Regions from separate parts of the Paenibacillus sp. FSL R7-0128 genome, predicted to be linked through region 1. Evidence: predicted binding sites of a transcription regulator. Region 1 holds the regulator's gene; the other holds the start of a gene.
What was found. The regulator NrdR, encoded in region 1, represses ribonucleotide reductase genes. The targets are predictions, from matches to a motif close to AACACNATATATNGTGTT.

Region 1 (15,980 bases):
AATCTACGCCGTTACCACCGAATGTGGTGAGACTCCAGGTCACGCTGAAGGAAGCCTCCATTCCCGTAGGCCTGCTGCAATTACGTAACGATGAGTATCTCTCCTCATCCAAGAAGCTTTTGATGCAATTTGTAAAGGAGGAGCTGGAGTCTATTCACGATTAAGGCAGGTGGAGTAACGGGGATGCGAGCAGCACTGCAGTGATAAAAACGAGCTGAATTCCTATGCGGACCGGTAATTTTGGCACAGGCTTGCCCCCGATTGTCATATTCATGCGTGCTGCATAGATATTGGCGGGGAGCATGGCAATAAGAAGCAAGATCAGGCATACAGAAGCAGTTGCTGAGAAAGCGGGCAGCAGGATACCTATAGCTCCGGCCATTTCCAGCATCCCGGTAATCGTCACGATCCATTCTTTCTGCGGAAAAGCAGGCGGCACCATTCTGACCAAATCCGGCCGCCGCCGTCCCCAGTGAGCCGAAGCTCCGAAAAGCAGCATCACAGCTACAGCCCACTGAAGGGCGGTTTGCCAGTCATTCCAATACGTCAAGCCTAGTAGACCTATTCCCCGGAACAGTAAAAAGGATACGATGAGCGCTATAAAAGGAACCATTTAACCTCTCCCCTTCTTGTTACTTCATATTGCTTCATCTCAATTCTTCAGAATACCAGCCATAATACCGGATATTTCTTTCGCAGAAAGGGTCCCGGAAGAGGCGCGCAGGGACGCCCGCACACGCAGACCTAATGACAGCAGAACGAACAGCTCCGCCATCTCATCAGGGTTCACCGTTTCTTTAATCACCCCGTACTTTTGCCCCGTGATAATCCACTGCCTGGAGACCGACACCGACCGCTCATGAAAATGCTCAAGCACCTCCGCTACCGCCGGTTCATTCTCCTTGCCCAGCAGGTATAGAAGCACCTTGTTAGTCGCTTCATGGCTGTCTTCCAATCCGGCAAGACTTCTGGCGATGGCATGCATCGGCCCGTCGAAGCTTTTATCAATACTGCCTCTTACTTCCTCCTCAAAACGATCATTCACAGCGTCAAGCCGCTCCTCCAGCACCCAGGCAAAAATCTCATCCTTGCTCTTCACATAATGAAATATCGCCCCCTTAGATAATTGCGACTGCTCCATAATATCCTTCAAGGTAATGGCATGACAGCTCTTGTCCCGCAGCAGCTCCTTGGTCCCCTCCAGCAGCTGCCGGATCGTCTGCTTCCGCCGGTCTGCATTCTTCATTGCTATTCTCCTCTTCTGCCTTACATAGGTAAGATTAGATTAAATTAAAATATGATTACTGTTGATTATACATACCGACCGTTGGTTTGTAAATTAGTGCGTAAATAAAAAAAAGGTTCGGAATGTTCCGGATAACGTGGATTAATTCCTCCATCATTTCTCCGGCTCCCGAGCCCATGATTTTAATATCTATCCGATATGTATATTATTTCCATCTATGCCTCTTCATCCTCTTCGTCTTCATCTTCATCAAAGCCGCCATATTGATCCGGTGCCTCTCCCTCGATCTCCGTGACCATAGGCAGTTTTTGTCCCGGCTTCACTTCAGTCTCTCCCAGATATTGAACAATCATTCTCCACTCATCGCCATAATCGAATAGGAGCAGCATCTTTTGTTTGGGGGTATGAAAAACTTTACTGATTGTTGCTTTTTGCACTCCAGGAAACCTATCCCCCGCCCCCACATCAGCAAATAATTCATAGCCTTCCTCAGAGCGTGTCCAGTTTTTGAGATTATCATAGAATCCAAAGGCATGATCCAGATCAAAATCAAAAGATTCAATCGTAACTGCCGCAAGATCGTACAGCGACGCCTTTGCAGAAATTGCAATCTTCCGGGTAGGCCGACCACGCACCGCACCGTTCCAATCGCTTAAGGTTACTTTGAATAATCTGGCTTGTTCGTTGTTAGTCATCGGACTCTCCCCTTTTATCAATTCATTCTTCCTCACGCATTCTCCGAACCTCATTGTACAGTTTTTTTGCTTCATTAGGCGTCAGTATACCTTCAGATTCAAGAATATCGTCAATTGAATAGTCATCTTCAGCTAGCTCACTAGTTGTTTGTTTATCCATTCTTTTTGGCACAAGCATGTTTGATTTCAGCCTCCTATGAGGATTTAAGGATAATATACATGCAAACAATAAATAAAAGAAAACAAAAATATAAATCCTCTATAGTATACTGCACGATTAGAACCTCTGTAACTACTTATTGATTCCTGGATTTGTAGCGCTATAATAAGAAACATAGGTTGTGAAGCACACGCCGCTTTTAATGCTCTGCCCCTTCCGAGTTAGATTCTTGGAGAGGGTTGAGTATTGAGGCGGCTTTTTTGCGGGAAAAATAAATACTAAGTTGAGCGTTCGAGGAGGAGTACGGATGCCGCGATTTGAGCAGCAGTACGAGGAATGGTTAGTTAGCAATCTTAAGAATGAGAGCAACCACAGGCGCAAGGAGTTACTTGGCAAAGGATTAGGCCACGGAACAGTTGAATTTCTCCGCAAGGTATGGTTTCCGGCAATCGGCAATTTCGATCATTTGTTTCCAGAATGGGAAGTGCGTGATTTCAATAACGGGTACCGCTATCTGGACTTGGCTTATATGCCTGGAGGTGCAAAAGGCGGGATTGAGATTCAAGGCTATGGACCTCACGCCAGAGATCTGGATGTCAGACGCTTCAAGGATCTATGCCGCCGGCATTGCTTACTGGCCCTTGATAGTTGGACTTTTCTTCCTATCGCTTATCCTTCAATTATCGAAGAACCCAAGCAATGTCAGCAGTTGGTGTTGTCTTTTATCGGCAAATTCATTGCGACGGATGTTTCTTCCACATTAACTTGGCTGGAAGCGGAGACCCTTCGTTACGCAAGACGTCTGCTCAGGGCATTCACACCTTTCGAGCTTGCTAAGCATCTCAGGGTAACGGATAGGCACTCCAGACGAATTCTGCATCATTTGGTCGAACAACAGTTACTGGATGTGGCCGGAGGACAGCAGCGTTATCGGACATATCAGCTTAGAGTTTAACGTATGTTTAGGAGCATGAATTATAAAGCTGATATGGTAAAAACACTTGAATTCCGTGGCTGTGAGCGTGAAGAAGTAGAGGTATCAATCAGCTGTAACGGACCGAGACGCACCTATTTCTACAAAAAGCACAATTTTACCAAGCTTACGGACTCAGTGGGATTAGAATTGAAAGTAGACGACAGTTAACGGACGGAGGGATAATAAGGGCAACGGAGGTGCATCCCTATGGGAGAAAAACGACAACGGTATAACGAAGAATATAAGAAGCAAACGGTAAAGTTCATTCAAGAGCAGACGAAGAGCATAGGGGACATCGCGCAAGAGCTGGACATTCCGAAAAGTACGCTGCACCAGTGGATGGGGCAATACCGGGAGCTAAAGAATGAACCGGTAGCCAGTATGGATCGGGTACGGGAACTCGAAGCCGAGCTCCAAGAGATGCGCCGTCAGCTCCAAGAGAAAGACAGTCGACTTGCCGATACAGAGGAAGAATTAGCAATCGTAAAAAAAGCAGTGCACATCTTCAGCAAACCAAGGAACTAAGATTCCAGTTCATGAAGGACCATCGCTCCGCGTTTCGCTTGGAGAAGATGTGCAGTACCCTACAGGTATCCAGGAGCGGATATTACAAGTGGCTGAACGCCAAAGTCAGTGTGCAAGCCCTCCGCAAGGCTGCCGTTATGGAGCGAATCCGGTACCATTTTGACGACCATCAAAAACGGTATGGAAGTCCGAAGATCACCCGCCTGCTGCATCAGGAAGGCTATACGGTCACGGAACGCACAGTGAGTGTGTACATGCGAGAAATGAAGCTCCGCTCTATTGTATCTAAGCCATACCGTGTGCAGACGACCGATTCCAAGCATAATAATCCCATTGCACCAAACACACTGAACCAAGAGTTTAAGGTGCTTAAGCCCAACACCGTATGGGTCACCGACATCACGTATATCCCTTGTCGTGGAGGTCGCTTATACCTAGCTAGCGTCATGGATCTATGCACGCGAGAAATTGTAGGGTGGCGGCTGTATAACCATATGGAGACGAGCCTGGTCTTAGACGCGCTGCAGGCGGCGTACACGGCGAAGCGACCCGGCGAGGGCCTACTGCACCACTCTGACCGAGGGTCTCAATATACCTCAAAAGAATATGTCGACCAACTAAAGACATACCACATGAAATCCAGCATGAGCCGTAAAGGAAACTGTTACGATAACGCCTGCATTGAGTCTTGGCACAGTATTTTAAAGAAAGAGCTCATCTACTGTAATCCGCGCTTCAAAAACCCGGAACAGGCATATGATGCTATTTTCCAATACATTGAGTTCTATTACAATCGCAAGCGAATGCACAGCTCACTGGGGTATCTTTCCCCCGCCCGCTTTGCTAAGCAATTCACTAAAAAATCCGTTGCGTAACAGTCTACTTTCTTGACAGAAGTCCACAGATGGCGCTATTTATTAGATTTCATCTCATATTTGGATGGTGAAGAGGCCTTAAGCGCGATACGGTCCGTTAGCCCTTTCAATTATACTGAATAGAGAAAATAAGGGCTGTGGGGTCCGTAGCAATCCTTTAGACACATCTAGAACCGAAGGAACTCGATGGAAACCATATTTCGCAGTTTGGGTTCGGGGGTTCGGGTTCGGGGGCGGGGTCGGGTTCGGGGTTCAAGGTTCGGGAATGGACCTCAAGCCCTTGCTGTTCCCCTACTTAATCACCCATATTCCATGAAACAGCAAAAGAACGGCATCTCTGCCGTTCTTCATGTGATGGACTCTCAGGGGCTCGAACCCTGGACAAATAGATTAAGAGTCTACTGCTCTACCAACTGAGCTAAGAGTCCGTATGAAATTGGTGGAGCCAAGGGGGATCGAACCCCTGACCTCATCGCTGCCAGCGATGCGCTCTCCCAGCTGAGCTATGGCCCCATATTTTTTACAATTTTGCCAATTTAGAATTACATTATGTATTCTACAATCTGATCTGAGCGAGAAGCTCAAGTCGCTTATTCATCAATGTGTTTCGTAGGCGACTTCTATATAATACAGAAATCTGCTTTCAGTGTCAACACTTTTCCGAAATTAATTTTGATACAAGACGCTCCACCCGGGAACTGACCTCTCAACCTCAAGGCCAGCCCCACTACCCCAATCGAATCCTTCACTTCTAAACGGCGAAGCTTACAGCCCGTCCAGCTCCTCAGTCTTGGACAGCAGTCCCTTCAGTTCCTTCATGAACATGTTGATGTCCTTGAACTGGCGGTACACGGACGCGAAGCGGACGTAGGCTACCTCGTCGACAGGGTAGAGCTGCTCCATGACCAGCTCGCCGATCTGGCGGCTCTCGATCTCGGCGAGAGCGATGCCGCGCAGGCTTTTCTCCACCTCAGATACGATGACCTCCAGGCGCTCTACAGGGACCGGACGCTTCTCGCAGGCACGGATCAGGCCGCGGAGGATTTTGTCACGGCTGAACTCTTCACGGCTGCCGCCTTTTTTGATCACAATCAGGGGGGTCTCTTCAATCATCTCGAAGGTGGTGAAACGGCGGCTGCACAGTTCGCATTCCCGCCTGCGGCGAATGGACTTATTCTCGTTGGCAGGGCGCGAGTCCAGGACTTTGGTATTGGTGTGGTCGCAGTAAGGACATTTCATAAGCTTCTTCACTTCCTCATCATTAGAATGGTCAGGCCCCGTCCCTTGATACACAAGGGCTATGCGGGCATCATTTAATTTCCAGAAAACACCGTTTATTTGTTGTTATGAATCTGACATGTCCGGCACATAATACAGTTACCAACCGATAGGAGGTGAACAGCAATGAGCCAAAATAACAACTCCAATAACCTGGTAGCTCCAAACTCACGCGGTGCCTTGGAACAACTGAAATATGAAGTTGCCCAGGAACTAGGTATCACCCTCTCCCCAGACGGATACCAAGGCAATAAAACTTCTTACGAAAACGGTTCGATCGGTGGTTACATCACTAAACGTCTTGTAACCCTGGCTGAACAGCAACTGGCAGGTCAGTACAAATAATACCTGCCCACACGACATAAGCTTGCCTAAGAAGTATCGAACGGCCTCCGGCCGTTTGATGCTTCTTTTACATAACAGCAGCAGAAGTAACAAGCACCCTAGAACTCACTATAGAGCTCGGTGTATTGATCATAATAATAAATTACACGCTGTACGTAGTGACGGGTCTCACCGAACGGAATGTCCTTCACAGAGGCTTCTGTTCCGTCCCATTGCCCTTCATCCAACCAGCTCTGCACCTTACCAGGTCCGGCATTATAGGCGGCTATGACCGCTATACGGTTGCCGTCGAACTGCTTGGACAGCGTAGACAAATACCAGGTGCCCAGTTCAATATTGGAGGAGGGCTCTTCCTTCAGCCGCTCCAGCGACACGTCGGGGAGCTTGGCCTTTTCGAGCGCCCACTTGGCGGTATCCGGCATGAGCTGCATGAGCCCCAGTGCGCCTTTTTTGGATTCGCGGCCAGTCTTATAATTGGTCTCCACACGGATGATGGACGCCACCAGGAATGGGTCCATCTCATACGTCTGGCTGTGCTGGCGGATCTCTGCTTTAAAATAAATGGGATAAAACCATGACATCCAGTTGGAGCCAAGAAACAGGATCGCGGTGAAGCCGATGAACAGCAGCAGCAGGACTCTTTTTTGCGCAGCCACTTCATCATATCAGACCCAGCCTGTCCCACAGACGGGCAACCTGAAGCTCGGCAGACTCAGGATCACCGCTATTGTCGATCACAAATGTCGCTTTCCTGCGCTTCAGTTCAATATCCATCTGCGACCTCAGCCGGTCCTCAGCCTGTTCCAGCTTCATTCCGCTGCGCTCCATGAGGCGGGCTAGCTGCACCCTCCTCGGAACATAGACCACAATAATCTGATCGAACAAGGAATCCAGCTCTGATTCGTAGAGCAGCGGAATGTCCACAATGACGAGCCGCTGCGGATTCTCTTGTTCAAGCGCATACATTCTGTCCTTAATCTCCCTGCGGATTGCCGGATGGGTCAGGTTATTCAGTGTCTTGAGCGCCTCCGGGTCCCGGAAGACAATCTCGCCAAGACCTGCCCGGTCCAGCGAACCGTCAGGCAGCAGAATGCGGTCTCCAAAAGCCTCCACCGCCGCCGCCAGCACCGGGTGCCCGGGGAGCATCACCTCTCTGGCGATGACATCGGCATCCACCAGTGCAGCTCCCTTGCGGACAAACAGTGCAGACACGGTGCTTTTTCCCGAAGCGATGCCTCCGGTTAAGCCTATAATCATGTACTCACCTCATAATAACTTCATTATACCCATTACAATTAATAATATCGCGGGCAGCGCAGCGGCATGCTTCATCCAGTAGCTGCCTGATAATCTCAGTCCTGTCTTCATTCCCATCAGCAAAAAGGTCCCGCTGAATACAGCGATCATCAGCGAGGTGGACCACGGGCTGAATCCGAGTAGTGCCGCACCGAGGCCGGCACCGAAGGCATCCAGCGACAACGCGATCCCCAGGATCATGGCTTCCATGGAGGAGATGCTTCCCGAGGCATCCATATCAGCGGAAGACGGCGTGCGGAGAATCTGTATAACCACGCCCAGATGGCGAAGCTCCAGCGAGAATACAGCCGGCTTCAGCTCTGCCTCAGCACTCTGTGCGGCAGCAGCCGTCTCCCTCCTGATCTCCTGCCCGGGCGCAGCCTCTTCCTGCTCCTTCTCCTTCTGTGTCAGCATCTGGAACAGGGACCAACAGCCCATTAAGACGAGAATAACCGCTCCGACACTGGAAGCGGCATTCGGGGAGACTACCTTTGCCAGCAGCACGCCGACCTGCATAGAACCATAAATGACGACCCCTGAACAGAGCGAGATAATGATAATGGAGAGCAGGGGAATTTTCATTTTACGCAGTCCATATGTAATGCCTACACCAAATCCATCCAGACTAAGCGCAAACGCAAGCAACAGCAGTGACAACAATGGGCTAAGCACCCGCAATCCCTCCCGTGAAGAACCGGAGCCGGAGCTCCGTTTCGCCATAATCAGCAATCTTCACACATTATATGGGCGGGACGGGCAGGAAGTGCCTGCCTTTATACATAACGGTTATAACTCAGATGTAACTTGCCTGGAAACGGGCTGTAAATGCGGCGCTGACTCTAAATAAATATTACAGAATCAGTACAGGTACCGGCTGGCAGCTGGGACAATAATGCGTTCCCCGTCCGCCGACCACACTCTTCTCAATCAGCGTGCCGCAGGTGGCACACGGCTGATCCTTGCGTCCGTAGATCTTGTGCTGATCCTGGTAGCTCCCGCTCTCTCCCTGGCCGTTGACATATGACTTCACGGAGGAGCCTCCGGCATTCACTGCTTCCGTCAGTGTTGCGACAATAGCATGATGCAGTCTGGCCAGCTGATCCTCCGAGAGGGACTTCGCGGTCTCCTCCGGGTGGATGCCTGCACGGTGCAGGGACTCATCTACATAAATATTGCCGATACCTACTATATATTCCTGATTGAGCAGCAGCGGCTTGATCTTGGTGCTCCGCTTAACGACAATCTCCTTGAACCGTTCCAGCGTGAAATCGGCATCCAGCGGCTCCTGCCCCAGCTTGTTCAGCGGCTTCAGCTGCAGATCCTCTCCCGGCTGGAATAGATGCATCGTCCCGAACTGGCGCACATCCGTATAACGCAGCTCCGTCCCATCTGTGAAATGGAAAATAACATGCGTATGCTTGTCCAGCAGCTCGCCCTCACGGTACACCCCGTAACGGCCCTCCATCCGCAGATGGGAGACCATCACCAGCCCGTCAAATACGAAACGCAGGAACTTGCCTCTGCGCTCAACCGTTACCACTGTATGGCCTGCCAGCATATGGGCAAAGACCTGAATATCATCCGGGCGCTGAATGATCCGCGGCAGCCGGACGGTGACATGCTCTATCTGCTTGCCTGTAATTAACTCATTAAGTGTTCTTCTGACTGTTTCGACTTCCGGCAATTCCGGCATCATGGCTCACCTCCACTCCATTATACCGGATATCTGCCATGTGCGGGGAGCCTATTTCGCTTCGTACCAGTTGCTGCCATAACTTACCTCTGCCTTCAGCGGAACAGACAGCTGCAGCGCTCCGGCCATCACCTCGGGCAGAAGCTGCTTCATTTGCTCCAGCTCCTCCTCCGGCACCTCGAATACTAACTCATCGTGTACCTGGAGCAGCATCCGGCTCTTCAGGCCGCGCTCATGCAGCGCCTTGTCCATATGAACCATGGCCAGCTTGATAATATCCGCAGCGGTTCCCTGAATCGGCGTATTCATCGCCGTACGTTCTGCGAAGGACCGCAGATTGAAGTTCTTCGCATTGATCTCCGGCAGATAACGGCGGCGTTCCAGCAGAGTAGTAACATACCCCTGCTTACGGGCCTCGACTACGATATCATCCATGTAACGGCGCACACCTTGGAACACCTCGAAATACTGCTCAATGAACCTGGCCGCTTCCTTGCGCGGGATGTTCAGGTTCTGCGACAGGCCGTAATCGCTGATGCCGTAGACAATCCCGAAGTTAACTGCTTTGGCGGAGCGGCGCATATTACTGTCCACACTCTCCGCAGGGACGCCGAATACGTCCATGGCGGTCTTAGTATGAATATCCATATCCTCGACAAAAGCTTCCTTCATCCGCTCATCACCTGAGATATGCGCCAGCACACGCAGCTCGATCTGCGAGTAATCCGCCGCCAGAATCGACCAGCCCGGCTCGGAGGGCACGAATACCTTACGGATCTTGCGGCCCTCTTCGAGCCGGATTGGAATGTTCTGCAGGTTCGGGAACTGGCTGCTGAGCCGGCCCGTGGCCGCAATCGTCTGCCGGTAAAAGGTGTGTACCTTGCCGGTCTCCGGCGAGATTTCCTTCATCAGGCCTTCCACATACGTGGATTGCAGCTTGGCAATGGTACGGTATTGCAGAATCAGGCGCACAGCGTCATGATAAGGCGCAAGCTTTTCCAGTACCTCGGCATCCGTCGAATACCCGGTCTTCGTCTTCTTCACGACCGGCAGACCGAGCTTCACGAACAGAACCTCGCCCAGCTGCTTCGGAGAATTAAGATTGAATTCGGTTCCGCAAGCGGAGTAGATCTCAGTGACCAGCCGGGAGATCTGGGCTTCAAATTCCCTGCCGAGCTGGACGAGATCATCCTTGTTAACAGCAATGCCCTGCTTCTCCATATCGGCGAGAATCCGTGACAGCGGCATCTCCAGGTCCTGGAACAGACCGGTCATGTCCGTCTTGTCCAGCTCCTCCTGCTGCTTCTGTACAATGCCAAGCACAGTCGCACTCTTACGGGCGACATGCTCACCGAGAATCTTAAGCTCAGGAATTCTATATTTGGCCCCTTTGCCGAAGACATCCTCATCCGGCGACAAGCGGGGTAGGCCGTATTTCGTGGTCAGGTCATTCAGATTCTGGCTGGCTTCGGTCGGGTCCAGCAGGTAGGCGGCCAGCTGAACATCGTTAGCGGCTCCGGCAAAAGCAATCCCCTGCCAATGCAGCGCCAGATCGGCACGGTGCAGATCATACCCGCTCTTCGGCGCCTGCTCGTCACCGAGCCAGTCCCGCAGGGGTGCTGCCGCCTTACTCTTCAGCAAGGCAAAAGACACAAAGTAATGCTGCTCCGGCGAAGACAGCCCGAGACCGATCACTTCGGCACGGTGCGGGTTCTCCCCGTTAGATTCCACATGCAGGGCGGAGATGCCCGGCAGTGCCTGAACCAGCTTCTCTATTCCGGCTTCGTCAACAATTGTAATATTAAGCTCTGCGGCTTCCACCACGGGGGAACCCGTCAGGCTGCCGTCCGCCGCATGTGAATAGGCGCTCAGCGACAGGCGCTCCAGCAGCGAGCGGAATTCCAGCTTGGCGAGCGCCGGCCCAGCCGTGTCCGTGTTAATCCCGCTGAAGACCATATCCTCCCACGTATGCTCAAGCGGAACCTCGCGGTAGATCGTCGCCAACTTTTTGCTCATGATGGCGCTGTCCGCATGCTCTTCCAGCTTCTCTTTCATCTTGCCCTTCAGCTCACCGGTTCCGGCCAGCACGCCCTCCACCGATCCGAACTGCTGGAGCAGCTTAAGCGCTGTCTTCTCCCCGACTCCCGGCACCCCGGGAATATTATCGCTGGCATCGCCCATCAGCCCCTTCAGATCAATGATCTGCTCTGGGGTGAGATCATATTTGTCACGGATCTGCTTAGGTCCGTAAAGTTCCACTTCCGTAACTCCCTTGCGCACCAGCGCTATGGTGGTATGCTCGGAAGCCAGCTGCAGCATATCCTTATCCCCGGACACAATCATCACCTGACGGCCGGCGGCATCCGCTTCCCTGGAGATGGTGCCGATAATATCGTCGGCCTCGTAGCCTGCAATCTCGAACTGCGGAACTCCCAGACCCTTCAGCAGTTCCTTGAGCAGCGGGAACTGCTCGGACAGCTCCGGCGGGGTCTTCTGACGCCCGCCCTTATAATCCTCATAGCCTTCATGCCGGAAGGTAATCTTCCCCGCGTCGAAGGCTACAATCATATGTGTCGGTTTATGCTCCTCCAGCAGACGCAGCAGCATCGTCGTGAAACCGTATACCGCATTCGTCTGCTGTCCCGCTGTATTCGTCAGCGGCGGCATGGCGAAGAACGCCCGGTAAATGATATTATTTCCATCAATGAGTATCAGCTTGTCCACACTAGCACCTCGCCTTTTTCTTGCTTTCTCCTTACATAGTAACATATGCTCCGCACCAAGACGAAATGGCTCTGCCACGAATCGCCGCTTTATGCCAAAATAAAAAACAAGCCCCCGGAATGAAGGCTTGCCTCTGGCAGTCTATACTGTTATTGGTTCAAATCCGGACGTTTACCTGTAACCAGATACACTACACTCTCGCCAATATTCGTGGCATGATCGGCAATCCGCTCAATGTAACGGCCAACCAGTGTGAGCAGCATCGCCTGATTCACTGTCTCAGGCCTCTGAACCATATAAGTGTACAGTTCGTTAATCATCGCGCTGTACAGACCATCGACCTGATCGTCATCCTGCGCCATTTTGTAGGCCAGATCCGTATTCTCGTCCAGATAAGACTGAATAGCCTCCGTGGTCATGATCGTAACAAGCTCAGCCATGCGCGGAATATCCACAAGCGGCTTAATCAGCTGCTGTCCCTGGATGCGCATCGTTACCTTGGCTACATCCAGTGCCAGATCGCCCATACGCTCCAGATCGCTGGAGATTTTGAAGGCTACAATAATGCGGCGCAGGTCCTTCGCCACCGGCTGCTGGGTGATGATCAGCCGTGAGCCGATCTCCATAATCCGGTCTTCCATGGCGTTCAGCCGCAGGTCCGCTTTGACAATCTCCTGCGCCCGTACCGTATCAAGGGTCTGTAGGGCCAGTACCGCACCGTCGAGTGCATCCGTTACATGCTCGCCCATCTGCTGCAGCAGAGAGCGCAGTTCTTCCAGATCTTTATCGAATTCTTTTCTGCGAATCATATCGAAAGTGATCCTCCTCACAAACATTTGGTCATATCGGGTGAACAAGAGTGAACCTAAGACTTACGAAGCAGCCATTCTTAGCCGAAGCGGCCAGAAATATAGTCTTCTGTGCGGGAATCCTTAGGGTTCGAGAACAGCAGCTCCGTGTCCGCAGCCTCCACAATAACACCGTTCAGGAAAAATACAGTGCGTCCCGATACCCGGGCGGCCTGATGCATATTATGCGTGACCATTACAATCGTATACTTATCCCGCAGCTCCTGGACCAGCTCCTCAATCTTGAGTGTGGACACCGGGTCTAGCGCTGAAGTCGCCTCATCCATCAGCAGAATATCCGGCTGTACGGCAAGGGCTCTGGCAATACAGAGACGCTGCTGCTGGCCTCCGGACAGACTTAAGGCCGACTTTTTGAGGAAATCCTTCACTTCCTCCCAGAGTGCAGACTGGCGCAGACTTTGCTCTACCAGGACATCCAGCTCGGCTTTGCTCTTCACACCGTGCAGACGCGGGCCATAAGCCACGTTATCATAGATCGACTTGGGAAAAGGATTGGGCTGCTGGAACACCATCCCCACCTGCTTGCGCAGACTCTCCACTTCAATCTCGTCGCTGTAGATGTTTTTGCCGCCGATATTCACTTTACCTTCAATACGTGTTCCGGGAATCATGTCGTTCATACGGTTAAGGGTACGCAGCAATGTGGATTTCCCGCAGCCGGAGGGTCCGATAAACGCAGTCACCTGCTTCTCCGGAATCTGCAAATCCACCTTCTTCAGGGCATGGAATGACTCATAGTAGAGATCTAGCTTCTCTATGTCAATGATGGATTTCATTAGTTTCTGTTGTCTCCTTCTCATCATCTTCGTTCCCCATGATAAGCTTTCAGTGTAAATAGAGCTCCAGAGAATTGTTAACGCAGTGTAAAAATCCTTGTACAGTTAGACAATGCCGGAGGAGAAGATGCTTATCTTGTGAGAAAAGAACACCGTCATGTTAAATGACTGGTGTTCTCTTCTTGTTGACAACCAGCTTGTAGCCCACGCCGCGGATGGAATCAATATGCACGGATTCAGGGTCAAGCTCCAGCTTCTTGCGCAGGGAACTGACATGCACATCGACGGTACGCTGGCCTCCGATATAGTCGAAGCCCCAGACCGCATTCATCAGATCATCCCGTGTCAGGACAACGCCCGGCTTGCGGGCCAGATACAGCAGGACTTCAAATTCCTTCGGCCGCAGATTGATGCTCTGTCCGCCCAGCGAGACTTCATAACGCTCAGGGTAGATCTCCAGCTGTCCGAGAATAATCGTCGATGCAGACACCGCCGTCTCGGGCGGAGCTTCTTCGGCAATACCGGAGATCCGCCGCAGTACAGCGCTGACCCGCGCCAGCAGCTCGGATACGCCGAAGGGCTTCGTAATATAGTCATCCGCCCCGGACTTCAGCCCGCGGACGACATCCTCTTCCGCATTCTTGGCCGTCAGCACTATAACCGGTGTGCGGATGCCTTGTCCACGCAATTTATCCAGAATGTCAATGCCGTTCATGCCGGGCAGCATCAGATCCAGTACGATCAAGTCAAAAGGTTCTCTAGTCGCACGGTCATATCCTGCCGTTCCATGATCCTCCACCGTCACCTCGTAGCCTTCCTGTGTCAGGTTATAAGACAGCAGCCGGGCCAGTGTCGGTTCGTCTTCAATGACAAGCAATCGTTGTGCCATAGGTTCCCCCGTCTTTTCATAGGTTATTAATTTTACAAAACTGCACACATGCACATCATAGCACCACAATGTTAACTTGGTGTAAAATCATAAATTTATTCTCTATTGATCCGTTATGATCCGCAGGGTTATAGATTCTCTTCCTGCAGCAGCGGCAGTTCAAGGATGAACGAGCTGCCGATGCCCAGATCGCTCTCAACGTTAATTGACCCGCGGTGCAGCTCAACCAGATGCTTCACGATGGATAGACCGAGGCCGGTTCCGCCGGAGCTTCTGGAGCGGGCTTTGTCCACCCGGTAAAAGCGTTCAAAGATCCGGGGCAGATCCTTGCGCGGAATCCCCATCCCCGTATCACTGACTGTAAAGCGTACGCTCTCGGTGCCATCCTTCTTCTGGATGCTCACTGCGGTGACTCTGACATTCCCCCCGTCCTGGGTGTAGTTGATCGCATTGGAGAGCAGATTCATGAAGATCTGGCGCAGCTTGTCTTCATCTCCCTCAATGAATAGCTCCGCAGGCACATCCGAGCTAAGTGTAATCTTCTTCTTCTCCGCAACCTTACTGAGCGTTTCCAGTACGGAGTCGAAGAATTCGATCAGATGAACCGGGGAGCATTCCAGCTGAACGCGTTTGGATTCGATTTTGGACAGCTCCAGGATGTCGCCGATCAGGCGGTTCAGCCGTTCATTCTCATCGTAAATAATCTGCAGGAACGAACGCGCCGTCTTCTCATCTGTAACGCCACCGCCGAGGAGGGTCTCGGCGAAGCCTTTTACCGCAGCGACAGGGGTCTTCAGCTCGTGGGAGACATTGGCGACGAATTCGCTGCGCATTTTCTCGAGCCTGCGGATCTCTGTAACCTCCTGAAGCAGGAACAGCATGCCCCGAGAACAGCCGTCCTGAATCATCGGCACCCCATCCAGACGCACAATCCGCTCCACCGGATTATAGATGCTGCGCTCCTCGTGAATAGGTTCACCTGCGGACACCCCATCATCAATTAGCCGGGTAAGCTCATAATGATGCTTAATCTCCTTGTAGGAATGTCCGGTCATCTCGCTGTGCTTCACATCGAGCAGCCGTTCGGCGGCCCGGTTAAGCAGGGCAATCTCCCCTTCAGCGTTAATCATCACGATCCCGCCGGTCATATTGTCGAGTACGCTCTGCAGCAGGTCCTCATTGTCGCGGATGGTCTTCAGCTGGGCCTGGAGACTGTCGGCCATCGCGTTGATGGCTGTAGCCAGCTGGCCGATCTCATCCTTGCGCTTCATGGGCACCCGGGCATCGTAATCGAGATCGGTAATCCGCCGCGCCACTCTGGTGATCTGCTCCAGCGGTGAGGTCATACTGGAAGCCACCTTGTAGCTCACCAAGGTTGCGGCAATGAACAGCAGCACCAGCCCCCCTGCCATGATCATCCACGCCCGGTTCAGTCCTTCGGATACGGTATCGAGCCCCATCGACAGCCGGATATACCCGTCAAAGCCCTGATCGGAGGACACGGAACCCGCCACATACATCATTTCACGGTCTAATGTATCGCTGTAACGGATCGCCCGGCCAATCCCTTCCTTCGCGGCCAGCAGCTCCTCTTCGCGGGTAGAGTGGTTGTCCATATCACGCGGATTCTTCT
Region 2 (15,980 bases), 3.4 Mb from region 1:
GGTGTAGTACAGGGATTTCAGCCCTTTGTGCGCCGCATACAGGTAAGAGCGGGCCAGCTCACGGGTTGTAACATCACTGTTCACATGCAGAACCGTTGAGATACCCTGGTCGATATGAGGCTGAATCTCCGCAATCAGATCAATCACCTTGAACTGGTCCATCTGGTAGGCGGATTTATAATAGAACACATTGTCCGGACGCAGGTAAGGCATCGGGTAGTAGGTGGTCGAGTTGGCATACGTGCGGGTCTCGATCTGCTCTACAATCGGCATTACGCTGGAGGTAGCATTCTGAATGTACGAGATGCTTGCGGTCGGCGCAATCGCCAGACGGTAAGCATGATACAGGCCGTGCTTCATCACTTGGTCACGCAGCTGCTTCCAGTCCTCAGTTGTAGGAATGTAGATCCCTTCGAAGAGTTCCTGTGCTTTTGCTGTAACCGGACGGTAGTCTGTAGTTATATAACGGTCGAAATACACGCCGCTGGCATAGTCGGACTGCTCGAAGCCATAGAAGGTCTCGCCGGTCTCAGCGGCAATCTCCATACTTTTCTCAATCGAGTGATAGTTCATAGTCATGAAGAAGGTGCGTGCGAAATCACGGGCCTGCTCACTCTCATAAGCCACCTTGTTCTTGGCGAAATAGCCGTGCAGGTTCATTACACCCAGACCTACGGAGTGCATTTCCTTGTTCGCTTTAGCTACGCCCGGAGCGTTGGAGACAGTAGTCATATCGCTGACAGCCGTCAGTGCCAGCATGCCCTCATGTACCGATTCACGGATCTTGCCGTGCTCCATCACGTTCACGATGTTGAGGGAAGCCAGGTTGCAGCTGATATCGCGGCGGATCTCGTCCTGCTGACCGTAGTCGTTAATCTCTGAAGTCTCCTGCAATTGGAAAATCTCGGTGCACAGGTTGGACATCTTGATCTGGCCCACATTACGCAGGGCATGCGCGTTATTGGCATTACTCTTATTCATAATATACGGATAGCCCGATTCAAGCTGGATCATGGCGATCTTGGTCAGCATGTCGCGTGCGCTCATGGCGATTCTTTTCTTCACGCGCGGATCAGCAAGGAGGGTATCATACATGACGTCCAGATCCATGTCATCCAAGTGCGTACCGTACGCCTGATAGACTGTGTAAGGAGCGAACACATGCAGCGGCTGATTGTCCTGCGCGAGCTTGTAGAAGCGGTTAGGCACGATCAGGCCGATAGACAACGTCTTCAGGCGTGTCCGTTCGTCAGCGTTAATCTTCTTGCTGTCCAGGAATTCAAGTACGTCCCAGCCAAAAATATTATAATAAGCCGCACCCGAACCCTTACGCTGGCCCATCTGGTCCGCATAGGAGAAGCCGTCTTCCATGAGCTTCAGGACAGGCATAATGCCTTTGGCCGCATCCTCCACACCCTTAATGGTCTCGCCGCGCGAGCGCAGCTTGGACAGATTGACCGCAACGCCGCCCCCGATTTTCGACAGCTGCATGCAGGTATTCAGCACATAGTTGATAGAATTGAGCGAGTCGTCCATTTCCAGCAGGAAGCAGGAGACCATCTCGCCGCGGCGGCTTTTACCGGCATTGAGGAAGGTTGGTGTCGCCGGCTGCAGGCGCTGTTCCATCATCGAGCGGGCCAGTGTACGGGCCGTCTCCACGTTGCCCCGTCCCAGATGCAGAGCCACTACCGCTACGCGGTCCGGATAATGCTCCAGGTACTGCTTACGGTCATTGCTTTTGACAGCATAATCTGTGTAGAACTTGGAAGCCGCCATATAGGAAGGGAAGCGGAAATTATATTCATGGGCGATCCGGTAGACATCCTCCATCTCAGCAGCGGAGTAGCGGTCGTACAGGTCCTCGTAGTAGTCATTGGCAATCATATAATCAATCTTGGCTTTCGTATCCGTGAATGTCAGGCTGCGCTGATCCACATCCCGCATGAACTCGGCTACCGCCTCCTGGTCCTTATCCAATTGGAAAAAGCCGCTTTCGTCTCTCTTCATCAACATGTTGTTCAATTCAATATGCCGCAACCCGGTCCACCTCCTGTTTTATGCGCTGTACATCTCCGAAGGTTCCCGACAATTCAAACTTGCCGACCACCGGTACGTTGTAACGCTGTGCAATTAAGTCTGCGCTGTGCGCGTATAGCTCGCCCCAGTTTTTGTTGCCGCTCGCGGCGATGCCCTTGAGCCTGGAATGGTTTCGTTCAAGGAATGTTGACACCTTCTCTGGAATCTGTCCAAATCCGGTAGTGTATGTAACAAGCACGTAAGGCTCGTCGATCGTCATATGCTCTTCGATTTGAACCGCCGGAAGCTTCAGTTTATTAATGAATCTTCTGACGTTGCCGGTCTTGGAATCGTAAGCAATCAACATGGCTCCTAACCTCCTATAACATGTTGCCCATTCTACAGCTCTTTCTACTTGACAAATGAACTTGGGCGAAATCACTAGATTTATGGGCTCAGCTCTTATATACACTATATTTAGTAATGCTTAATCATTTTATATACCATATATTGAAAAGTCAAGAGACAGACAGACCTCTGCGGCCCCTCCAAACAGAGCTTAAAACCTCCAATCCCACGCCCCGCCTGCATTCTATTCTCTTATAATTAATTAGTATTTTTTTTAAGCAATTTGCGGGGCTGTGGAATGATGCAGACAGGGGCTCCAGGGAAGGGGAAACGGCTGTGATTTTTGAAAGCGTTTAGCCTCCGGGGGATATGAATTTCATTGCACTTCGTACATTAGATGCTCCTTAAATTCAGGAGGAAATCAGCTCTGTTGTATTTTGTACACTTGATTTCAGCTAACAGGGGCTAATTGAGCAGATTCTTCAAATTCTAATGCAGGAAATGCAATACTATAAAAAGGGAACCGTTTCTGCCCGCGTGAGTCTTATTGGGTGAGAGGGGAGAGAAGTATGGATCGTAGTAACGAATTACCATATAACATGACCTGCGTCCCGTCTGTATCACTTCGTGAGATGATGGAGACTTACGGACAGGATGTATGGAATTATGCTTTTTTCTTAACCCGCAGCCGGGAGCAGGCCAGCGATATCAGCCAGGAGGTATTTCTCAAGGCCTACAAGAGCATCGGCAAGTACCGGGGACAGGCTACTCTAAAAACCTGGCTGCTGACCATCACACGCAATACCGCATTCAGCTTAAGGCGTAACAGCTTCTGGCTGAGGTTCGCTCCGCTGGGCAAACATGAGGACACACGGGCCTCCCTATCTGCGGAGAAAGAGGCCATCGGCAATCAATACGCTAACCGCATCTGGGAGATTATCATGGAGCTGCCGGACAAGTACCGGGAGGTGCTGGTGCTGGATATTCAGCAGGACCTGCCGGTGGCAGAGATGTCCGCTCTGCTCGGGATCGCGCAGGGAACGGTCAAATCCCGGCTCGGACGGGCCAGAGAGAAAGTGAGAACGGCGATAAAGGAGGAAGACCTGTGAAGACAAAACAAGAGCAGGAGCAAGTGAAGGTGATGAGCGGGGAGAAGGACTGGTATAAGCAAGCCGGGCGGAACCCGCTTACAGAGCCGGGATTCACGCCACAGCTCATGGCGCGGATTGAAGAGGCTGCGGCAGAAGGCTCATCGGGCAAAAGCGGACTACGCCGCCCGTTCGGGCGGGTGGCCGCCCTTGGCGGATTGGCAGCCATCCTGCTGCTCGTCACGCTGATCTGGCCGTTTGGCCCAGGGGCCGGGCTCGATCCGGCAGGGAGGCTGGCAGCGGTCTTTAAGCCTGGCTCGGGAGCGGCTGTGGTCCAGCCTTCGGCGTCTCCGCAAGGCCTGGGTCTATACATGATCTCGGCAGAGTTTGAACTAGGCGGGCTTAAGTATTATATGCCCCTTCCGCTAGACCGTAATAAGAGTGCTGCGATGGCTGTTGAGACTTCCGCCGGAATCGTCTGGTCGCCTCCGCCGCCAATGGTTGACTATCTAAAGCCTAAATACACACACAATACAGAGCCATATACTCTTTACTTGACTCCAAAAGGGCATGCAGAGCTATCTGCGGAGTCAGCACAGCGGTTGTATGTCTTTCCTTTGTATGCCGGAGGCGCACAGTCTTATTTGTCGCTGGGAGGTTTATTGGGGGCTGGTGATTATCTTTTGTTCTTCAGCGGCAGCTATAATGTTGGAGAGAATCAGAAAAGGTCAGGAGCTAAGCTGTTTGTGATGGATGTCAGAGCGGCAGCTGAGGGGAAGACTGCTGTTCCCCGAGAGTTACTGGTCGCAGAGGAATCGTATCAGCTCTATAAATCCTTTATGGCCGTTAATCCCGACAAAGCAGAGCTTCTGATTGTTTACTATACGGATGATGGAAGAGGCGGTTATACACAGCATAATAAGCTGTATGATATTGCAACTGGCAGTGCTCAGGTTCTTTCGGGCGAAATCACTACAGAGAATGTAGAAAGACCCTCCAAGCTCCATTATGGAGAGCTTACCCTTGATTCTAAAGATCTTATGACCATAGTCCATTACGAAGTTAACGGAGAGCAGCGGAGTACAAAAGTTGATATGAAGACGGGCAACCAGTGGTTCTACGACTGGTGGTATGAGGAATACGGTGTGAAAATTGATGCCTCCTCAATAGAAAAATGATCATCTTAGAGTACAGGTGCAGGATGTGTGCTGGAATAGTTTGCTAATCATGAGATGTTCCATTCGGTCGATGGAGGAATTCCTGTGAAGGCAGGGAGTCCTCCAATTTGCCTGTTTTCTATGTCCCTTGCGGACTGTGAAGCCTTTATATTCTCGATTTGGCACATTTGACCACGCTTACGGACTGCAAGGCCCTTATTGTAGTTCAAACGCGTCTTTATCGGCTGAGTAACAGTGAATAAGAGCACTGGAGTCCGCAGGGCTACTATAATGCTGCTTTTCGGGGAAATAAGCGCATCTCTGTCCGTTACCATTGTGCGGCCCAGTCATTTAGTGTATTTGTCTCACGCCTTAGACGCCGTATCCACTTATTTCGTATTTTCAATCTATTCATATAGATAATTTACTAAAAAAAAGCTATACTTTTTGATAATATCTCTAAGTAAACCTGATTTATGTTTACTTCTGGAGTTCGATATCGAAGAGTGGAGCGGGATCAATGAAGAAGCTGACTATTGAGGATGTGGCTAAGAAAGCGGGCGTATCGAAAAGCACAGTCTCGCAATTTTTAAATAAACGGTTCAAGTATATGAGTGAGGCGACCAAAAACCGCATTGCCGAGGTTATCGATGAGCTGAATTACCAGCCCAACGGGCTTGCCCGCAGTCTCAAGCAGAACCGCACACATATGGTTGGCATTATTGTAGCCAATATTGATTATTCGCTATCCATCCAGTGTATCCGGGCGATCGAGAATGAGCTGCAGCGCCATGGGATTCAGGTGATCATCTGCAACTCGGACGAGAATGCCGATAAGGAGAATACTTATGTGGAGACGTTGGTCGCCCGTCAGGTGGATGGCCTGATTATTTTTCCGGCGGGAGATCAGCCTGCGCCTTACACCAGATTAATTGAAGCGGAATATCCGCTGGTCTTCATGGACCGGCTGGTTGACGGGATCACGACCCAGAGCCTGCTGCTGGATAACGAGATGGCGGTGAAGACCGCTATCCGGGAGCTGACCGGCCACGGCCATGAAGCGATTGCTATTCTATCCCTGCCGCTTGGCGTACATGCGATTACCCCGCGCAAGGAGCGAATGAGCGGGTACAAAAAAGCGATGGAGGAAGCGGGTCTGCCGCTGCTGGGTTCGTATATGCGAAGTGTGTCACGCGAAGACATCGCATCTGCACTGGACGAGCTGCTGCAGCTTCCCGAGCCTCCAACAGCGCTGCTTGCCGCCAATGATCTGGTGCTGGGCGAAATTCTTAAATATGCGAACCGCAATGCCATTGCGATCCCCGGCCAGTTGTCGGTCATCGGCATTGACGATGCCGAATTCGCCCGGATCTATAATCCTGATATTACAACGATCCGCCAGCCGGCTTACGAGATGGGGATGCAGGCGGCCAAGATCATGCTCTCTTTGATCAACGATGCGGACAGCGCGATGCCCATCACCTACAGGTTCCCGCCTTCCTTGCAGCAGGGGGAGTCGGTGCAGCCGCCGGCTAAGCTGGAATAGAGCAGGTCGGGGCAGCGAAAGGTCCATCGTGGTGACAACTTATAGGAAATCTGCTCAGGAATCCACGGCTTTACGGACCCAGGAGCCGTTATTGTGCGGAAAAGAAGGATTTTGTAAGTTTTACGGACTCAGGAGCCGTTAAATTGCTATTTAGGGCGCTAGATGCCCGCGAAGTGCGGCTTAACGTCATCTGAGTCCGTTAGGCTTGCTATAGTGCAGCAATTCCCCAAATAACGGCTCTCCGGTCCGTAAGTCTATAGTTTGAGAGCAGGATTATGTACATTGAGCAAGACTATGTACTTTGCCGCGCGAACTGCTGGGAATGACGACTTGCCGGTTCGCAGGAACAATGCTCGGATGAAACTGACTTATCGTAACTGAGCTGTAACTGAGCCATAACTGAGCCATAACCGAGCCATAACCATGCTGTACTACCTGCAATTCAGCCACACCTCTCTCACGCTACATATACAAAAGGGTGTCCCAGCCGTCTGTCGGCTCAGGGACACCCTTTTTGCTGTGCTAATGTGTGTTCATGCTGAAGCCTGGCGCTGCCGGCAGCAGAGCACCTGCTCTTTGGCTATACGCCTGCCCTCATGAACTCCTCCAGCGCGTCGCGGGTTGGCAGTCCGTCCATATCGCCAGGCGACATCACGGCGAGTGCGCCGATCGCATTGCCGCGCTTCACGGCTTCTGCTACGCTGAGCTTCTCCAGCATGGCGCTGATCACCCCAACCGCGAAGCCGTCTCCGGCGCCGACTGTATCGACAACCTGCTCGACCTTGAAGCCGTCCACATAACCCTCTTCACCAGCAGAGGTCTTGTAGTAAGCGCCCTCAGGACCTAGCTTAATCACTACAAGGGATACGCCGCGCTCCAGATAGTACCCGGCAATCTCCTCCGGGGTTTCAAGACCGGTGAGAATCTTGCCTTCTCCGTGTCCGGGCAGGAACCAGTCGCAGCGGGTAGCCAGATCGTTGATCGTATTAACCATAGTTTCGGTGTCTGGCCACAGGGTCGGGCGCAGATTCGGGTCCAGTGATACGGTCTTGCCGCGCTGCTTCATGAACTCCATGGCATGCAGCGAGAACTCGTGACACGAAGCCGAGAGTGCGGAAGAGATGCTGGTCACATGCAGATGGCCTGCGGAAGCGAAGTAATCTTCATCGAAGTCGGCGAGACTCAGCTTGGAGGCGGCGGAATTTTTGCGGAAATATTCCACCTTGGGATCTCCAGTGAGTACCTTGGATTTGATCAGCATGCCCGTGGAGAATTCCTTGGTCGTTGTGATGCTAGCGGTATCGATCTTCTCCTTGTTCAGCGCCGAGGTGATGAACTGGCCAAAGTTGTCTTCGCCAAGCTTGGTCACATAACCGGTCAGATGCTCCAGGCGTGATAATCCGGTGGCTACATTGCTCTCCGCACCTGCCAGCGCCTTGGAAAAGGAAGTGACCTCATGCAGGGGGCCGGCTTCATTGGCGTAGAACATAGCCATCGGCTCCCCGAAGGTGACTGCATCCAGCTGTTTATTCATGAATAGTTCCTCCTAAAAGTTTTGATAGCATACACTCCTTGCGTCTTCTTCGCAAAACTCGCTTCGGAAGCATAGCAGGGGTATAATCAGATCCTAGTTTATGGTTTGGAATAGAATATAAGTTGAAATTATCACATAAAACGGTTTTGTACAATATAGCAATGCTCATTCTGCGGGCTTATTTTGTATAGGAAACAGGGGAAGACATTCGTTTTCCCTTGATACATAAGCGTTTTTGAATATTTTCGAAGGATTGATAACGCTTCCTGAATAAATATATATTGACTGTTAGCGGCAATGTTATTACTATTTTCTTAGAAGGATAAAGCCTGATGTTAGTAAAATAGATAAATTAGTTTATCTAAATTATTATTCTTATGAATATATAACCAGAGAGGAAGTAACAATCATGAAGAAAATTAAAGTATTACAGAATATCACCTCGGTTGGCGTAGTAGCCGTTATCCGCGCGGATAATGCCGATGATGCTTATGCCATGTCGGTGGCTTGTATCGAGGGCGGACTGAACAATATCGAAGTTACCTTCACGACTCCGGGAGCCGAAGTAGCGATTAAGCGCTTGGTGGAAGAATACGGGGGCCGCGCCGTGATTGGTGCCGGTACTGTGCTTGATCCGCTGACGGCAAGAATAGCTATTCTAGCTGGTTCGGAATTTGTGGTCAGCCCGTCTTTTGAAGAGGATACTGCTAAGATGTGTAATCTGTACGGCATTCCTTACATGCCGGGCTGCATGACGCTGAATGAGATGAAGGAAGCCCTGAAGCTGGGTGTGGATGTGCTGAAGCTGTTCCCTGGCAGTGCGTTCGGACCGGACTATGTCAAGGCGGTTAAGGGGCCAATGCCGCATGTCAACATTATGCCTACCGGCGGCGTGGATCTGAACAATATGGAGCAATGGATCAAGAACGGCTGCATCGCTGTCGGCATCGGCGGCAACCTGACCGCACCGGCCAAGGAAGGCCGCTATGACCAGATCACAGAGCTGGCTGCTCAGTATGTAGCGAAGTTCAAGGAGATTCAAGGCAAGTAAAATACATGTACAACAGAAATGTCTTGCCCCTATGGGGCAGGGCATTTTTTTGTTGAATGTAGATATGCCTAAATGATGGAATTGCTGCCGCTTCGGGCAATACTTATAATAGAGGCAGAGTGCAGAGGCGCCTGCGGACATTGAGGAGTATACCTGAAAGGTGATGCCATGACTGGCGACGATCTTCGCAGCAAGCTGTACCCGACACTGGTAGTGGAAGAAGCCGATTATGTGGAGATTCGAACTGCAGTCCACGGCTGCAGGGTGAGCGCGGGAGCCATCTATAAGCTGTATCGTAACTATAATCATCCGCAACTTTTTGAGCAGGGGGAAGTATATGTGCTTGATGATGACTCCAGGGAGAATTATGCTGTGCTCCTGGTGTGCGCAACTACATTATATACATTAGAGGAGCCGTCTCGGTCGTAGCGTAAGTCAGGTACGGGACGGTCTGCTTCTCATGTCATTTCTGTAACCAACTTCTATGAAAAGAGTATTTGAATGATAGCAGCATCCCTTGTATGCTTAGTAGGGATTGTGGACTACAAGTAGAAACGGCTTTGCTGTCCTTTTTTAGGACGGTACCGTTTCAGCGAGAAAGATAAGGAACATTTATGCGCGAAGCATATCGTTTTTATCTTTTAAAATAATCATTACAGGCTTGCAACAAATTCGCAGTCTTGCGCGTCAGTAAGATTGCATAGAGAGGGGGAACCTTCGTGGTGGAGCAGGGACTCATCAGAGCCGCTCAAGCGGGCGATCGCGACGCTCTAATCACCCTATTGCGAGAAATTGAAGGGCATGTATATAAGACGGCCTTCTACATTCTGCATAATGAACAGGATGCTCTGGATGCCTCCCAGGAAGCGTTGATCCGGGTGTACACCAAGATCGGCTCCTATGAGGAGAAGGCGCAGTTCAAAACATGGGTTCAGCGAATAGTAACCAACATATGTATAGACAAATTCCGGAGAACGAAGCCTACCGTTTCTATCGATGAACACGAAATGGTGTTCCAGGATAAAAAACATAACGTAGAGCGCGAAGTGATGTCGGGTTATCTGGCGGAGGATATCCGCGAGGCCATCGACCAGCTTCCGGAGCATCACCGGACGGTAATCGTGCTTCGCTATTTACAGGATTTTTCTTACAACGAGATTGCAGACTGTCTGGATCTGCCTCTGAACACGGTCAAATCGTACCTGTTCCGGGCGCGGCAGCAGCTGCAGAATAGACTTCAGGAGTATCAGAAAGGTGGTGTGTCAGGATGAAGTGCGCGGAGGTGATGGAATGGATGCACCGCTATTTAGATCATGATCTCAGTCAGGAAGAAATGCTTGAAATGTTCCGTCATATCGACGATTGTCCTTCCTGCGCGGAAGTCTTGGACCGGCTGACGCTGCTCTCCCAGCAGCTGGAGCAGCTTCCGGATGTGAAGCCCCCCTTCAGTCTGGTTGACTCTATCCTGCCTCAGCTTGATCAGCTGGACCGCGGTGTCCCGGAAGAGCCTGCCGTAATGGAGCCGGAAGATCCGAAGGTTATTCCCTTCTCCCGTGCAAATAACCGGGGCAAGAAGTCCAAGGGCCCTTCACTGGCTGCGCGGACAGGCATTGGTGCTGCGGCGGCAGCGGTGATTCTGCTCATCGCCGTATTCAATATGCCGAAGAGTCTGCCAGGCGCAGACTTGGATATGTCATCTAAGCTAATGAGCGGCGGAGCGGCGAACTCCAGCATGAGTACGGAGAGCAGTGCAGACGCCCCGCAGGCGGACGGACAGAATAACAGCGGCAGCAGCAGTGATCTTAATAAGATGGACCAGGCCACGCCTAGTGAATCTGCAGACGTTAATTTGAAATCTGCACCGCCTGCTCCCAGTGAGGGTGCTGATCAACCAGCCGCAGCCGGCGGTGGTATGGCTTCAGACAAGGTGCCTGCGATAAGCGAAGCTCCGATCAGCAACCGCGCCGCTACTGCGCCTCCGGCGGACCGCCCCAAGAGCACCAAGAAAGCGGATAGCCGGTCGGCGGAGCCCCAAAGCACGACGTCGAGTGCGCCAACACAAGAGAATATAGCGGACGATAAGGCGGCTGCGGGGGATGAGCGGATGGCGCCGACTTCAGCCCCTACAGAAGGAGCCTTGTCACTGATGGCTGCGCAGGCCTCGTGGACTTCACCCGACGGGCAGCATATGGCTGAGATGACTGGCCAGCATGTTGTAATCTATAGCTTAACCGCAGAAGGAGAAGAACAACAACGGACAGTATTAACTTCGCTTCCTTTGGAGGGGAACTGGGTCTCCGGTGTGTGGTCGGAAGACGGCACCCAGTTCACTTATGTGCTACAGCTTGAGGACGGTACGCAGACGACGAAGGTATACACGGTTCCGGCAGAGAGCGCAACACCTGCTCCATCCGCTTCTCCGGCTCCTGCCAACTCTTCAGCGCCTACCGCTTCTCCGGCGGCGTCTGCTTCACCGGTCACCAGCCCGGCTATTACCCCGGACGCGGCAACGTCCGATAAATAACCGGAACGTTCTTCCGGCCTGCGGAATATGCTAAGGCAAGAGGACATGAATTACAGGCTATGCGAGTATCATCGGTATGACCGGCGGCCGGGAGAGTTTCTAGAGCTGCTCCCTCCGTCGTTTATATAGATGCGCCGCTGAAACGGAGTAACTTTGGCCCTGGCTGCCGAGGTTGCTCCGTTTTGGCTTGCGCCCCGGTCAGGACAAAGTGATAATGGTGATACCTATGTTTTCAGCCGTTTTTTTGTTAAAATGTACGAATGTATGTGTCTGATACGGACCAGGCAAGTAAATGAAAAAGGAAGTGGCGGGATGGATGCCAAAACGGCGGCCAAAGACATCAAGCAAGGAAAGGTCTCTCCGCTGTACCTGCTGTACGGCAGTGAGAAGTTCCGGATGAATGAATTCGCGGCCATGCTGGAGGAACACCTGATCCCCAAAGAAGACCGTGATTTCGCGGTGATCCCGTTCGATCTCTCCGAAACTCCGGTTCAGGCGGTCATTGAAGAGGCGGAGACGGTTCCGTTCATGGTAGAACGCAAGCTCCTGCTGGTGCGGGATGCGGCTCTGTTCACGGCAGGCAAGGAGAAGGCGAAGCTGGAACATAACGTGGAGATGCTGAGCGAATATATGCAGCATCCTGCCGAGTTCAGTGTGATTGTATTTATGGTGAACGGCGACAAGCTGGATGAACGTAAAAAAATCGTCAAAAGCATCAAGACCGCCGGCACCGTGCTGGCCTTCAATCCCCTGGGTGCGGAGGAGCTGCTGCGCTGGGTGGAGAAGGGCTTCCGCGAACGCGGCTGCTCCCTTGCGCCGGGGACAGCGGAGGTTCTGATTGCAAGCAGCGGAACCGGACTCCAGGGTCTGTCTGCAGAGATGGACAAGCTGTGTCTGTTCGCCGGTACTGGCGGGCGGGTGGATGCGGCAGCGGTGGAAAGTCTGGTCCACCGGGGAACAGAGCAGAACATCTTCACGCTGGTGGAGGATATTGCGAATCTGCGCCTGGACAAGGCACTGAATACGCTCTATGAGCTGCTCAAGCAGCGGGAGGAGCCGATCAAGATCGCTTCGCTGATTGCCCGGCAGTTCAGAATCATCCTGCAGGTCAAGGATCTGTCGGCCCTTAGCTATTCGCAGGGACAGATTGCCTCCCAGCTCGGACTGCATCCGTATGCAGTGAAGCTTGCCGGAGAGCAGGCTCATAAGTTCGGAAGCCAGCGGCTGCGGCAGATCCTGAGTATACTGGCGGATCTGGACTATCAGATGAAGACGGGAGCTGTCGATAAGGTGCTGGGGCTGGAGATGTTCATGCTGCGCCTTGGAGCCTGAATAGAGCGGCCTTACATGGAACGAATCAAAGAGCCTGTCCACCCGCGTGTATCATGGGATGGACAGGCTCTTTGATTGTACAGCGGTATTAATGAAGGAAGTTAACGAGCATAAAAAAACCTAACCGTATGCAGCATAGCGGTCAGGTTCTTCAGTGCTCGTTATGATTGTCGCCCTTGGCTTAGGCTTGAGCCTTGAGAGCGTTCAATTTCTTAGCCAAGCGGGATTTTTTGCGGGCAGCCGCATTTTTATGAACCAGGCCTTTAGTTACAGCCTTGTCCAGCTTTTTGGAAGCCGCTTGGAAAGCAGCCTGAGCTACTTCAACTTCCGTACCAGTCACTGCTACATCAGCAGTTTTCACAGCTGTACGAAGAGCGGACTTCTGGGAAGCGTTCAGTGCACGGCGTTTCTCGATCGTCTTGACGCGTTTTATCGCGGATTTGATATTTGGCATTGCATTCACCTCCTGAAAGACATTCGAAATCAACAAATGATTCACAACTTAAAATAGTTTAGCATGAAGGGTAGCAAAAAGCAAGATAAAAAGCTTTGTAATTCCCTTAGAGCGGTTTGTATAAACGGAGGCTTTCTCTCGCACACTATCAGCAATATGCAAAAGGAGGCTGAACTAAGAATGGAACTGGATCTTCAGCTGTATTCGGTACGTACGGACTTGGCGGTGGAAGCGAAGGAAATGGCAGAGCGGCACGCCAATACGCCGATCCCGGGTGTCAATGAGGAAGTGGAAGAAGCGGACGGCATCAAGGTCACGAGACTTGCTGTAGCAGACCTTGCCGGTTCTCAGGCGATTGGACGCGCTATCGGCAATTACGTGACCCTGGAGGTGCCTGGGCTGCGCGGAGGGGACACCGGGCTGCAGCAGAAGGTCTCCACAGTGTTTGCCCGGGAATTCGAGCACTTTCTGGATGAAATCGGCATTGACCGCGATTCCAAGGTCCTTATCGTAGGCTTGGGCAACTGGAATGTGACGCCCGACTCGCTCGGCCCGCTGGTCGTTGAGAATGCGCTGATTACCCGCCAGTTCTATGAGCTGGTGCCCGACCAGATTTCGCCCGGGTACCGGAATGTCAGTGCTATTGCTCCCGGAGTGCTCGGCCTGACGGGGATTGAATCCAGCGAAGTGGTACAGGGGATTGTGGACCGCACCAGCCCGGATGTCATTATAGCCATTGATGCGCTGGCCTCCCGTTCACTGGAGAGGATCAATACCACCATCCAGATTGCGGACATCGGCATTCATCCCGGCTCAGGGATCGGGAACAAGCGCAGAGGGCTGACCAAGGAGGTGCTGGGCGTGCCCTGCATCGCCATCGGCGTCCCGACGGTCTGCTATGCTTCCACCATCGTCAACAATGTGCTGGAGATGATGCGAACCCATTTCGGGCAGATGGCGGACGGCGGTGCTCACACCAAAGAAATTATGGGTCTCCTTGACGATATATCTGAGCAGGAGCGTCTCGCCCTGGTGAAGGAAGTGCTTGAGCCGCTGGGGCATGACCTGATTGTGACCCCCAAAGAGATCGATGAATTCATTGAAGAGATCGCCAACATTGTGGCAAGCGGACTGAATGCTGCACTCCATGAAGCGGTAGATCCGGGCAATGTCGGAGCTTACACTCACTGATCTGTCACTTATCACCTCGCCCACACCGTCTGCTATAATGCAGAACTGGTGGCGGGCTTTTTGTATAAATATAAGAACTTAAATGTTTCACATGATAACTTATCCTTCTATTTCCCGCTGAAACGGTACCGTCCTTTAAAAGGAAGGCGAAGCCGTTTCTACTTGGTGTTGCCCCCTCACTTCTCTATCGTTACTCCCTGCTATCTCTCATTCTGTGGTTCTAGCACAACCCTTCCGCTCATAGATTTGGAGTATGAGAGATTACAGAGGGCTTAGAGGAGGACATAACAATCATGAACAGAAAATGGTTTCAGCTATGGAATATAGGGCGGCTGCGCGGACGGCTGATGGATATTCTGTCGCTGGGAAGGACGATGCTGCTGCTGGCTGGAGGTTCGCTTGTGTTGTTCATGCTGCTTGGAGCTGGCGGATTGGCCGGGCAGAAGCTGAATTCTTCGCCCATTCCTTCCATGAAAGGTCTGGCGGCTTCGCTCTCCAGTGGTTTCTTCATGGAGCTGCTGGGCATGGAGGTCCCCCATCTGCCGAAGGGCGAGGAGCCTTCAGCCTTCTCCGGGGACAAGGTGACCTCCTTCGTATTCCGGCTGCTTACCAGTGTTGATCCTGGTGATCCCAAGAGTCTGGTCTCACGTGAGATGCCCGGACTTGCTGCCGATGATCCCTTCCTGCTGCGGCAAGGCTCAGGGGGAAGTACAGGAGCACCGGCCGATTATCATCCGGGGGGCGATGAACTGGCCACCGGGGAAGATCCCGGAGCAGGGGGCGATCCTGGAGCCCCGCCGGATTCAGGGAACGGTACTGAGGCTGGTAATGGCCATGACAGCCCGGGGGAAGGCGTGGTAGAGCCCGAGGCTTCGCCTGTCCCTGACCCGTCCGGTACAGAACCTGACGAGGGCTACTCCGGAAGCGGAGATGCGGAGAATGGCACAGGAGATACTTCGGTCAAGCGTATTCTCGTTTATCATTCCCATCCCCGGGAGGCCTATAATCCGCTGCTTGGCGCACAGAGCGACAACCCCAGCTCGGCAGTCCCTTCCAAGAATGTCATGCTGGTAGGCTCCTATATTGCCAAGAGGCTGGAAGAGCGGGGGATCGGAACTGTCCATGCCCAGGAGGACTATGCTACAGAGGTACCGGGCTACAACTGGAACTTCTCTTATAAATATTCACGTATGACTGTGAAATCGGCCATGGCCTCCAATCAGAACATGAGTGAGCTGATTGATATTCACCGTGATTCGCAGCGGCATGGCAAAACGACAGCTTTGATTAACGGGAAAAATTATGCCCAGGTATATTTTATTTTGGGGCATGCGAATAAAAACTGGAAACAAAACGAGGCCTTCGCCAATAAAATCCATCAGCTGCTGGAGAAAAATTATCCTGGAATTTCACGCGGGATATGGGGGAAATCGTCCGGAAACGGGAATAATGGGGAATATAACCAGACGTTGTCCCCGAACAGTGTGCTGATTGAGGTAGGCGGAATTGACAACAGCGCCGATGAGCTGAAGCGGACGGCGGATATTCTGGCGGATGCCATCGCTGATGTGTACTGGAGCAGCCGGGATGCCGAGAAGGCAGCTGCGCCAGATCAGGGCAGTACGCAATCTGGAGGCACCGGGGCAGAGACATCAACAGGTTCCTGAACGGATTATAGCTGAAAAGGAGCGGAGAATATGACACGGTTCGGTAAAAAGCTGGTAATGGTCGGAATATGG

Region 2: nrdI (class Ib ribonucleoside-diphosphate reductase assembly flavoprotein NrdI) is a predicted target of NrdR. The motif match lies at 2,484-2,501, and genes of this name have one in related genera.

What each region holds. Positions count from the first base shown of each region.
Region 1 is NZ_JBBOCD010000001.1:2,404,467-2,420,446, reverse strand. Features, by position in the region: gene NST26_RS09895 (LysR family transcriptional regulator) at 1-164, shown strand, start outside; gene NST26_RS09890 (DoxX family protein) at 161-613, opposite strand; gene NST26_RS09885 (TetR/AcrR family transcriptional regulator) at 653-1,246, opposite strand; gene NST26_RS09880 (IS1096 element passenger TnpR family protein) at 1,462-1,941, opposite strand; gene NST26_RS09875 (hypothetical protein) at 1,964-2,119, opposite strand; gene NST26_RS09870 (transcriptional regulator) at 2,409-3,056, shown strand; gene NST26_RS09865 (transposase) at 3,285-3,602, shown strand; gene NST26_RS09860 (IS3 family transposase) at 3,614-4,477, shown strand; tRNA gene NST26_RS09855 (tRNA-Lys) at 4,833-4,905, opposite strand; tRNA gene NST26_RS09850 (tRNA-Ala) at 4,915-4,990, opposite strand; gene nrdR (transcriptional regulator NrdR) at 5,243-5,716, opposite strand; gene NST26_RS09840 (alpha/beta-type small acid-soluble spore protein) at 5,882-6,100, shown strand; gene NST26_RS09835 (lytic transglycosylase domain-containing protein) at 6,199-6,756, opposite strand; gene coaE (dephospho-CoA kinase) at 6,761-7,357, opposite strand; gene ytaF (sporulation membrane protein YtaF) at 7,367-8,068, opposite strand; gene mutM (DNA-formamidopyrimidine glycosylase) at 8,247-9,089, opposite strand; gene polA (DNA polymerase I) at 9,141-11,813, opposite strand; gene phoU (phosphate signaling complex protein PhoU) at 11,963-12,622, opposite strand; gene pstB (phosphate ABC transporter ATP-binding protein PstB) at 12,703-13,458, opposite strand; gene NST26_RS09800 (response regulator transcription factor) at 13,619-14,347, opposite strand; gene pnpS (two-component system histidine kinase PnpS) at 14,476-15,980, opposite strand, start outside.
Region 2 is NZ_JBBOCD010000001.1:5,803,734-5,819,713, reverse strand. Features, by position in the region: gene nrdE (class 1b ribonucleoside-diphosphate reductase subunit alpha) at 1-2,037, opposite strand, end outside; gene nrdI (class Ib ribonucleoside-diphosphate reductase assembly flavoprotein NrdI) at 2,024-2,383, opposite strand; gene NST26_RS24515 (RNA polymerase sigma factor) at 2,934-3,473, shown strand; gene NST26_RS24510 (hypothetical protein) at 3,470-4,630, shown strand; gene NST26_RS24505 (LacI family DNA-binding transcriptional regulator) at 5,130-6,155, shown strand; gene NST26_RS24500 (sugar kinase) at 6,736-7,689, opposite strand; gene NST26_RS24495 (bifunctional 2-keto-4-hydroxyglutarate aldolase/2-keto-3-deoxy-6-phosphogluconate aldolase) at 8,099-8,740, shown strand; gene NST26_RS24490 (hypothetical protein) at 8,909-9,169, shown strand; gene NST26_RS24485 (RNA polymerase sigma factor) at 9,460-10,011, shown strand; gene NST26_RS24480 (anti-sigma factor family protein) at 10,008-11,264, shown strand; gene holA (DNA polymerase III subunit delta) at 11,577-12,596, shown strand; gene rpsT (30S ribosomal protein S20) at 12,778-13,050, opposite strand; gene gpr (GPR endopeptidase) at 13,231-14,241, shown strand; gene spoIIP (stage II sporulation protein P) at 14,535-15,908, shown strand; gene NST26_RS24455 (hypothetical protein) at 15,939-15,980, shown strand, end outside.